3 regions of the Streptococcus sp. 2018WUSS126 genome follow, and region 2 is predicted to be linked to each of the others. Evidence: predicted binding sites of a transcription regulator. Region 2 holds the regulator's gene; each other region holds the start of a gene.
What was found. The regulator NrdR, encoded in region 2, represses ribonucleotide reductase genes. The targets are predictions, from matches to a motif close to ACACNATATATNGTGT.
Positions count from the first base shown of each region.

Region 1: nrdH (glutaredoxin-like protein NrdH) is a predicted target of NrdR. The motif match lies at 1,051-1,066, and genes of this name have one in related genera.
Region 3: nrdD (anaerobic ribonucleoside-triphosphate reductase) is a predicted target of NrdR. The motif match lies at 1,375-1,390, and genes of this name have one in related genera.

Region 1 is NZ_JAOTGB010000005.1:81,207-83,479, forward strand. Features, by position in the region: gene nrdE (class 1b ribonucleoside-diphosphate reductase subunit alpha) at 1-661, opposite strand, end outside; gene nrdH (glutaredoxin-like protein NrdH) at 694-912, opposite strand; gene acnA (aconitate hydratase AcnA) at 1,299-2,273, shown strand, end outside.
Region 2 is NZ_JAOTGB010000008.1:41,645-43,917, forward strand. Features, by position in the region: gene ODU34_RS04260 (replication initiation/membrane attachment protein) at 1-572, opposite strand, end outside; gene nrdR (transcriptional regulator NrdR) at 559-1,050, opposite strand; gene ODU34_RS04270 (AI-2E family transporter) at 1,122-2,252, opposite strand.
Region 3 is NZ_JAOTGB010000012.1:39,105-41,377, reverse strand. Features, by position in the region: gene nrdD (anaerobic ribonucleoside-triphosphate reductase) at 1-1,278, opposite strand, end outside; gene ODU34_RS05800 (hypothetical protein) at 1,419-1,592, opposite strand; gene ODU34_RS05795 (DUF3021 domain-containing protein) at 1,626-2,066, opposite strand; gene ODU34_RS05790 (LytTR family DNA-binding domain-containing protein) at 2,063-2,273, opposite strand, start outside.

The DNA of each region.
Region 1 (2,273 bases), on a different contig from region 2:
CCCCCTCATAGCCCTTGATTGGAGCACCTGCCTCACGCAAGTTGCTGAGGGAAATACCAACACCACCACCGATACGGGACAATTGCAGAGCAGAGTTGATAGAACGTCCGATCGAGTTCATATCGTCAGTGACTTGGATGAGGAAACATGATACCAACTCACCACGACGGGCACGACCTGCGTTGAGGAAAGAAGGTGTTGCTGGCTGGTAACGAAGGTGAATCATTTCGTTAGCCAAGTTCAAGGCCAACTCTTCATTTCCTTCTGCAAAATACAAGGCATTGAAGAGAACGCGATCTTCCATACTTTCCAAGTAATAGGCTCCATCATTTGTTTTGAGGGCATACTGATTGTAGAACTTGTAGGCAGCCATGAATGACTTGAAGCGGAAATTTTGGTCTTTCAAGAATTGATCAATTTTGATGATAAATTCTGGACTGTATTGGTCCAAAAACTCTTTTTCAAGGTAATTTTCTTCTAATAGATAAGCAATCTTGTCTAAAATACTATCAAATTGCTTGGTATTTGGGAGGACGTTTTCTTTAAAGAAGGCCTTAACCGCTTCTTGGTCCTTGTGGAGTGGGATTTGCCCATTAACAGGACGGTTGATTTCGTTATTTAAACGGAAGTAGGACACATCGCCTAGCTCTTTTAAACTCATAGTCGCAATCTCTTTCTATAAACAGTAGGGAATTAAACCAAGGCTTTTAGTTTTCCTGGTTGAAAACCTGAGAAAACATCATTTTCAGTTTCGATAACAGGTGCAGCTGAGAAACCGAGACCTTTTACGTGATCGATAAATTCAGGCTGTTCATCTAGATTGATTTCTTTATAATCTACACTATGTTGGTCCAAGAATTTCTTGGTCATTTTACACTGTACACAATCATTTTTTGAATAGATCGTTACCATTCAATTTCTCCTTTGTCCATGAGGGATTAATAAAAAATCCCAATTTTGTTACCAATCTAGGATACAAGATTTTAAGGTTAAAGTCAAGAAGGAAGTTTATTTAAAATCACAAAATATAGTGCATAATATTTTTATAAAACACCATATATTGTACCTTTGCTCATTGTCGCTAAGTCGAAAAATAGCGTTTACATAGCTGTTTCTATTTAGTTTGATAACCCTAACAATCTCTCAGTAAAATATAGATTAGCTTTTCTGCAAATGTCATAATATTTTGAAGGAAACATACGGTGTTACAAAATATAACATTTATAGTTATACATGTATTGAATATATATTACATTTTGTACTATACTATTCAATAATGCTGAAAGAGGTTATCAAATATGGAAAAATTACATAGAAAAAGCTTGTTTCATAAAGGGAAAGAATATTCATATTATGCATTGGATTCGATTTCAACGGAAGAAAAAGTGGATATTCATTCACTTCCCTATACTATTCGTATTTTATTAGAAAGTCTTTTAAGAAAAGAAGATGGCGTAGACGTTACAAAAAATCACATAATGGAGTTGCTTCATTATCAGGCGGCATCTCCTAAAGGAGAAATCCCCTTTAAACCTAGTCGTGTTATTTTGCAAGATTTTACAGGTGTTCCTGTTGTGGTAGATTTAGCCTCCATGCGTGATGCGGTGGTGAAAGCAGGTGGAACCCCTGAATTGATTAACCCAGAAATTCCAGTGGATTTAGTCATCGACCACTCTGTTCAAGTTGATTTTTTTGGGACTGAAGATGCTCTGGAGAAAAATATTGCCTTAGAGTTCGAAAGAAATAATGAACGCTATGAATTTCTGAAATGGGCAGAGAATTCCTTTGAAAATTATCGTGCTGTGCCTCCAGCGACAGGAATTATCCATCAGGTAAACATTGAATTTCTAAGCGATGTTATTATCAACAAGGATGGCTTGCTTTATCCAGATTCTATGTTTGGTACAGACAGTCATACGACCATGATTAATGGTATTGGTGTACTTGGTTGGGGTGTGGGTGGTATTGAGGCGGAAGCTGCAATGTTGGGTGAAGCATCTTATTTTCCTATCCCTGAGGTGATTGGTGTTCGCCTAGCAGGGCAATTGCCTAAGGTTGCTACTGCAACGGATTTGGCTCTTAAGGTCACTCAACTTCTACGTCAGGAAAATGTAGTTGGGAAGTTTGTCGAGTTCTTTGGACCAGGTTTATCTTCTCTCACATTAGCGGATCGAGCAACTGTTTCCAATATGGCTCCAGAATACGGTGCGACTTGTGGCTATTTCCCGATTGATGGAGAAACTTTACATTATATGAGATTGACCAACCGTTCG
Region 2 (2,273 bases):
TCTGCTATGTAACTAAGCGCAATAATATCCTCAGCTTCATCCTGAAAAAGAAGCTTGTCCTTGGCCATCAAGGCCTTGAAGGCAGACCAGTCAAAATCATGTTTCGGTTCAAAAACAACTGGAGCCTGCCCATCCATGGTAAAGACCTGAGAAAATGTTTTTGAGATATTCTGTTCCTGATTGGGTAGGTGAACAAGCAGATTCTCCATGCTTGACTCCCCAATCTTCCTCGCCAACAAGTTCTTATACAAGGGTTTCGCTAGAAAACTTTTTACGGTCAGAGGGGCTTGTAGCGCCAAACCTGTTAATTCATCTGCACGATAGAGTTCTAGGAGCCCCATGGCAGTCAGAATATCCAGAGCCTTCTCCAAACGATTCATCCCAAAATCCATGTGATTGAGAATGACAGTCCATTTGTAACGGCCTTGCCCTTGATCGGCAAAACTATAAAAGTAATAATAAAGCGCTAATGCATCAAAACCGATAATCGGCTGGTAGCATTGGCTAAGACTGACAATATCAGGTGTAAACGGGCTGATTTTTATATAGGCAAATAAATCATTTGGTTTCATCTTTTTTTCCCGGTTTTACCCTACTTCCTTTAGAAATCATCTGCTTAAGTAAATTTTCTAGCTCTCCAACATCTTTGAAAGAACGATAAACCGATGCAAAACGCACATAGGTGATTTCATCCAATTCGACCAATTCTTCCATTACCAAATTCCCAATGACATCGGATTCTATTTCACTATCACCTTGTGCTCGCACCTTCTGTTCAATCCGATTCACCACTTCATCAATATCATCGGTTGACACAGGGCGCTTTTGAGCAGAACGAATAATCCCATTGAAAATCTTTTCACGTGAAAACTGCTCTCTAGTCCCATCTTTTTTCACAACGACTAGAGTTTTCTCTTCAATCCGTTCATAGGTGGTAAAACGTTGACCACATTGGTCGCAGGAACGACGACGACGGATGGTATTGCCATCTTCAGCCTGACGACTATCAATGACACTTGATTTCAAACTCTGACATTTTGGACAACGCATACTCTTTCTCCTACATAAACTTTATCACTTCAGTATAGCATAAAAATGACAAAAATAAAAGAAAGCGAGAATTACTCACTTTCTACCAATAATTCATCTTGCTTCTTCAATCGACTGGCAACCCATTCACGAACCAGGCGGTAGACAACCGCAAAAATTGGGGTAAAGAAGACCATACCAAGTAGGCCAAACAAATTACCACCAATCAAGGCTGCAGCCAGGGTAAATAGGGTCGGAAGACCAACTGATTGACCAACCACGCGCGGATAGATAACATTTCCTTCTATCAGCTGAATAATCTGGAAAAGGGCGATAGACCAGAGTGCCAAGAGCGGATTTTGTACCGCCACAAAGAGAGCACTAATCAGACACGCTGAAAATGGACCGATATAAGGTACAAATGATAGGACCCCAGCCAAAATACCAGCCATGCTGGCATAAGGAATTCCTGAGAGCGAATAACTAACAAAGACAAGTGTCCCAATGATACACGCTTCAACAATTTGACTCATCAAGAATCTGTCATAGGTATCAACAATAACTTCTCCAATATAATTCACTACTCTGACAGCCTTCTCTGGCAAGGTAGCCTGCAAGAACTTTCTCGTCATCGCCTGCAAGTGTTCCTTGCTCCCTAAAATCGCTAGAGTGAAGAAGAAAGCCATTATCAACGTCATAGTGTTCGAAAAAATCCCCGTCACATTGGACACCAAGCCAGATAAAATCGGTGTGACCAAACTTGAAATAAGTGTTAAATTCTTCAACTGATCCAAAAAGCTGGCAATCTGGTCTCCGATTTGTCCCGACAAAAGACCATTTGATTCAAGAAAATTAGTTAGGGCATTTACCGATTTTGGAATGGCTGTGCTGCTAACCGAAACCAGTTCTGAAACAGTCGTCACCAATGTAGGAAGAACAATCACCACCAGTCCTGTCACAATTAAAGCAAATCCAATTAATACTCCAACAATTGCCAAAGACCGCTTGGATTTCTTTAAAAAAGAAATTTTTTCAAACTGATCTTCTAATTTTTTCATGGGAACATTGAGAATAAAGGCAAAAATAGCTCCAATAAAAAGCGAGTTCATACTGCCTAATAATTGTTGAATAGCCCCATAAATACTTGACCAGTTGAGAACAGCTAACAATGTCGCTCCAGATAAGAGTATCAATATGACTTTTTCTTTAAATGATGTATTCATAACTTTTCCATTCTTACTTAT
Region 3 (2,273 bases), on a different contig from region 2:
TGGCAAATTGACGGTCACGACACCTAGGTTCATACGACCAGATGTCACATCCTGCCCATTTTCATCCTTCCAACCTTGAAGGAAAGAGCGGCAGCCCATTGGCACCTTGAAGGAACCTGTCAACTCAACAATCTTGTCATAAGAAAGCATATCTGGATACATACGCTTGGTTGCACATTCAATCGCCAATTGCTTGATGTCATAGTTTGGAGAATCTGGCTCCAAGTTCAATCCACGCTTAACTGTGAAAATCAACTTAGGAAAGATAGCTGTCCGACCTTCGCGCCCCAGACCCTTGATACGAATGTTCAAAATCGCTTTTTGAATTTCTCTCTCAAACCACGATGTCCCTAACCCAAAACCGAGTGAGGTAAAGGGTGTTTGTCCATTGGAAGTAAAAAGGGTATTGATTTCATACTCCAAAGACTGCATAGCGTCATAGATGTCTTTTTGCGTTTTAGCACGCGCATATTCTTCTTGCTTGTCTGCTAACACCCAATCCTTGGCATCTTTCAAATGCTTTTGGTAATTGAGTTCCGCATAGGGCGCCAAAACTTCATCGATACGGTCAGCTGAGCAACCACCATATTGACTAGAGGCCACATTGGCAATGATTTGTGAAATCTGAGCCGTAGCTGTTTGAATTGATTTTGGACTTTCTACATCCGCATTTCCTATCTTGAAGCCCTGTGCCAACATCCCTTTAAAATCAATCAAACAACAGTTCGTCATTGGTGTATAAGGGCTGTAATCCAAGTCGTGATAATGGATGTCCCCCTTTTGATGGGCATTAGCCACATGAGCTGGCAATAATTTGAGACCGATAGACTTGCCGACAATACCTGCTGTCAGGTCCCGTTGAGTGTTGAACACATCCGCATCTTTATTAGCGTTTTCATTGACCACAGACTGATCCTTGCTCAACAGCTTATGGATCTCAAAATTAATATCGGTAGCCTGATGACGGCGAAAATCACGGCGTGTTCGGTATTGAATATAAAGCTCTGCCAAATCATATAAATGAGCCTTTAACAATTCCTGTTCAACGACCGTTTGAATTTCGTAAATTTGAACATCTTTCTCAAATCGGCGACCAATTTCAGCCAAAACAGCTTCTAATACAATTTTTAACCCTGCCTCTGAAACAGGATGTTCTAATTCTTGGTTTGCCCGCCGAAGAGCAGAAAAAATCTTATCCTGGTCAAAGGATACTGTCCGTCCATCACGTTTCAAAACCAATAATTCTATACTCGGTAAGACATTTTCTTGCACATTCATCTGACAAACCTCCAAAATTCTTCACTTCTATTAGTGTAGCACTTCACAAAATAAAAATCAATATCTAGTATACAAAAAGTTAATTTTCTTTTTTTTACACAATATATAGTTCATATTCTAAAATAACTAAAAACAAGAGCCTATTCTGACTCTTGTTTTCTAGTCCATAAAAAGTACAGGTTAATAGCACAGGCCACTAAAATCACAGCAGGCCAAAGCAAACTTAACAAAGGAAGTTTACCGACATTATAGGCAATATAGAGAGTATTCCACACTACCCCTAAACTATAGACAATCGTCAAAATAATTTTCATAAGACACTCCAATTAAATGATAGTGCTATTATACTACAAACGACCGTTGATGTCCTTAATCTGCCGCTCCATTTTCCGATAGTTTAGGAAAAATAGCAAAGCGTAGACCAAGACAAAGATCAGCCAGAAGAAGAGCAAAGAGCCAAGATTGAGTGGAAACCAGCCAGCTACAACGCCCAGTGGTGTGAAACCTAAAGCTGTTATGCAAAAATGCGTTGTTGACATTCTCAAAAGGCTCCAATCCTGTTTAAAAATCTTGTCTGCCAGCTGAAACAAGAGACCGATTGCCGCCCAAATCAGCACACAGATGAGCATAACGGTTACCTGATTAAAATTGCTTAGGTAGTAAGCCCCCATGGTTGAATGTGGATTAACTGGCAAATAATAGCCTTCGCCAAAGAAACCCGCCATGACGATTGAAATCAAACTGCCGATTGTAACGCCTAAACTGGCTGATAAGATGTATTTTTTCATAGTCCTAACCTTTCTTTGATGAGCTTGAGATAACGACGGGACGAGTAAGTGACAGAGCCGTTTTTCATGACCAGTTTGACCAGACCATTGGCTGTCAACTTGAGGTGTTCCAATTGCTTGATGTGAATGATTTCCGACTGGGAAATCTGCAAAAAGTTAGCAGGCAGTTCCTCCTTAACCTGATACAAGCGTAGGTTGGAAGTAAAG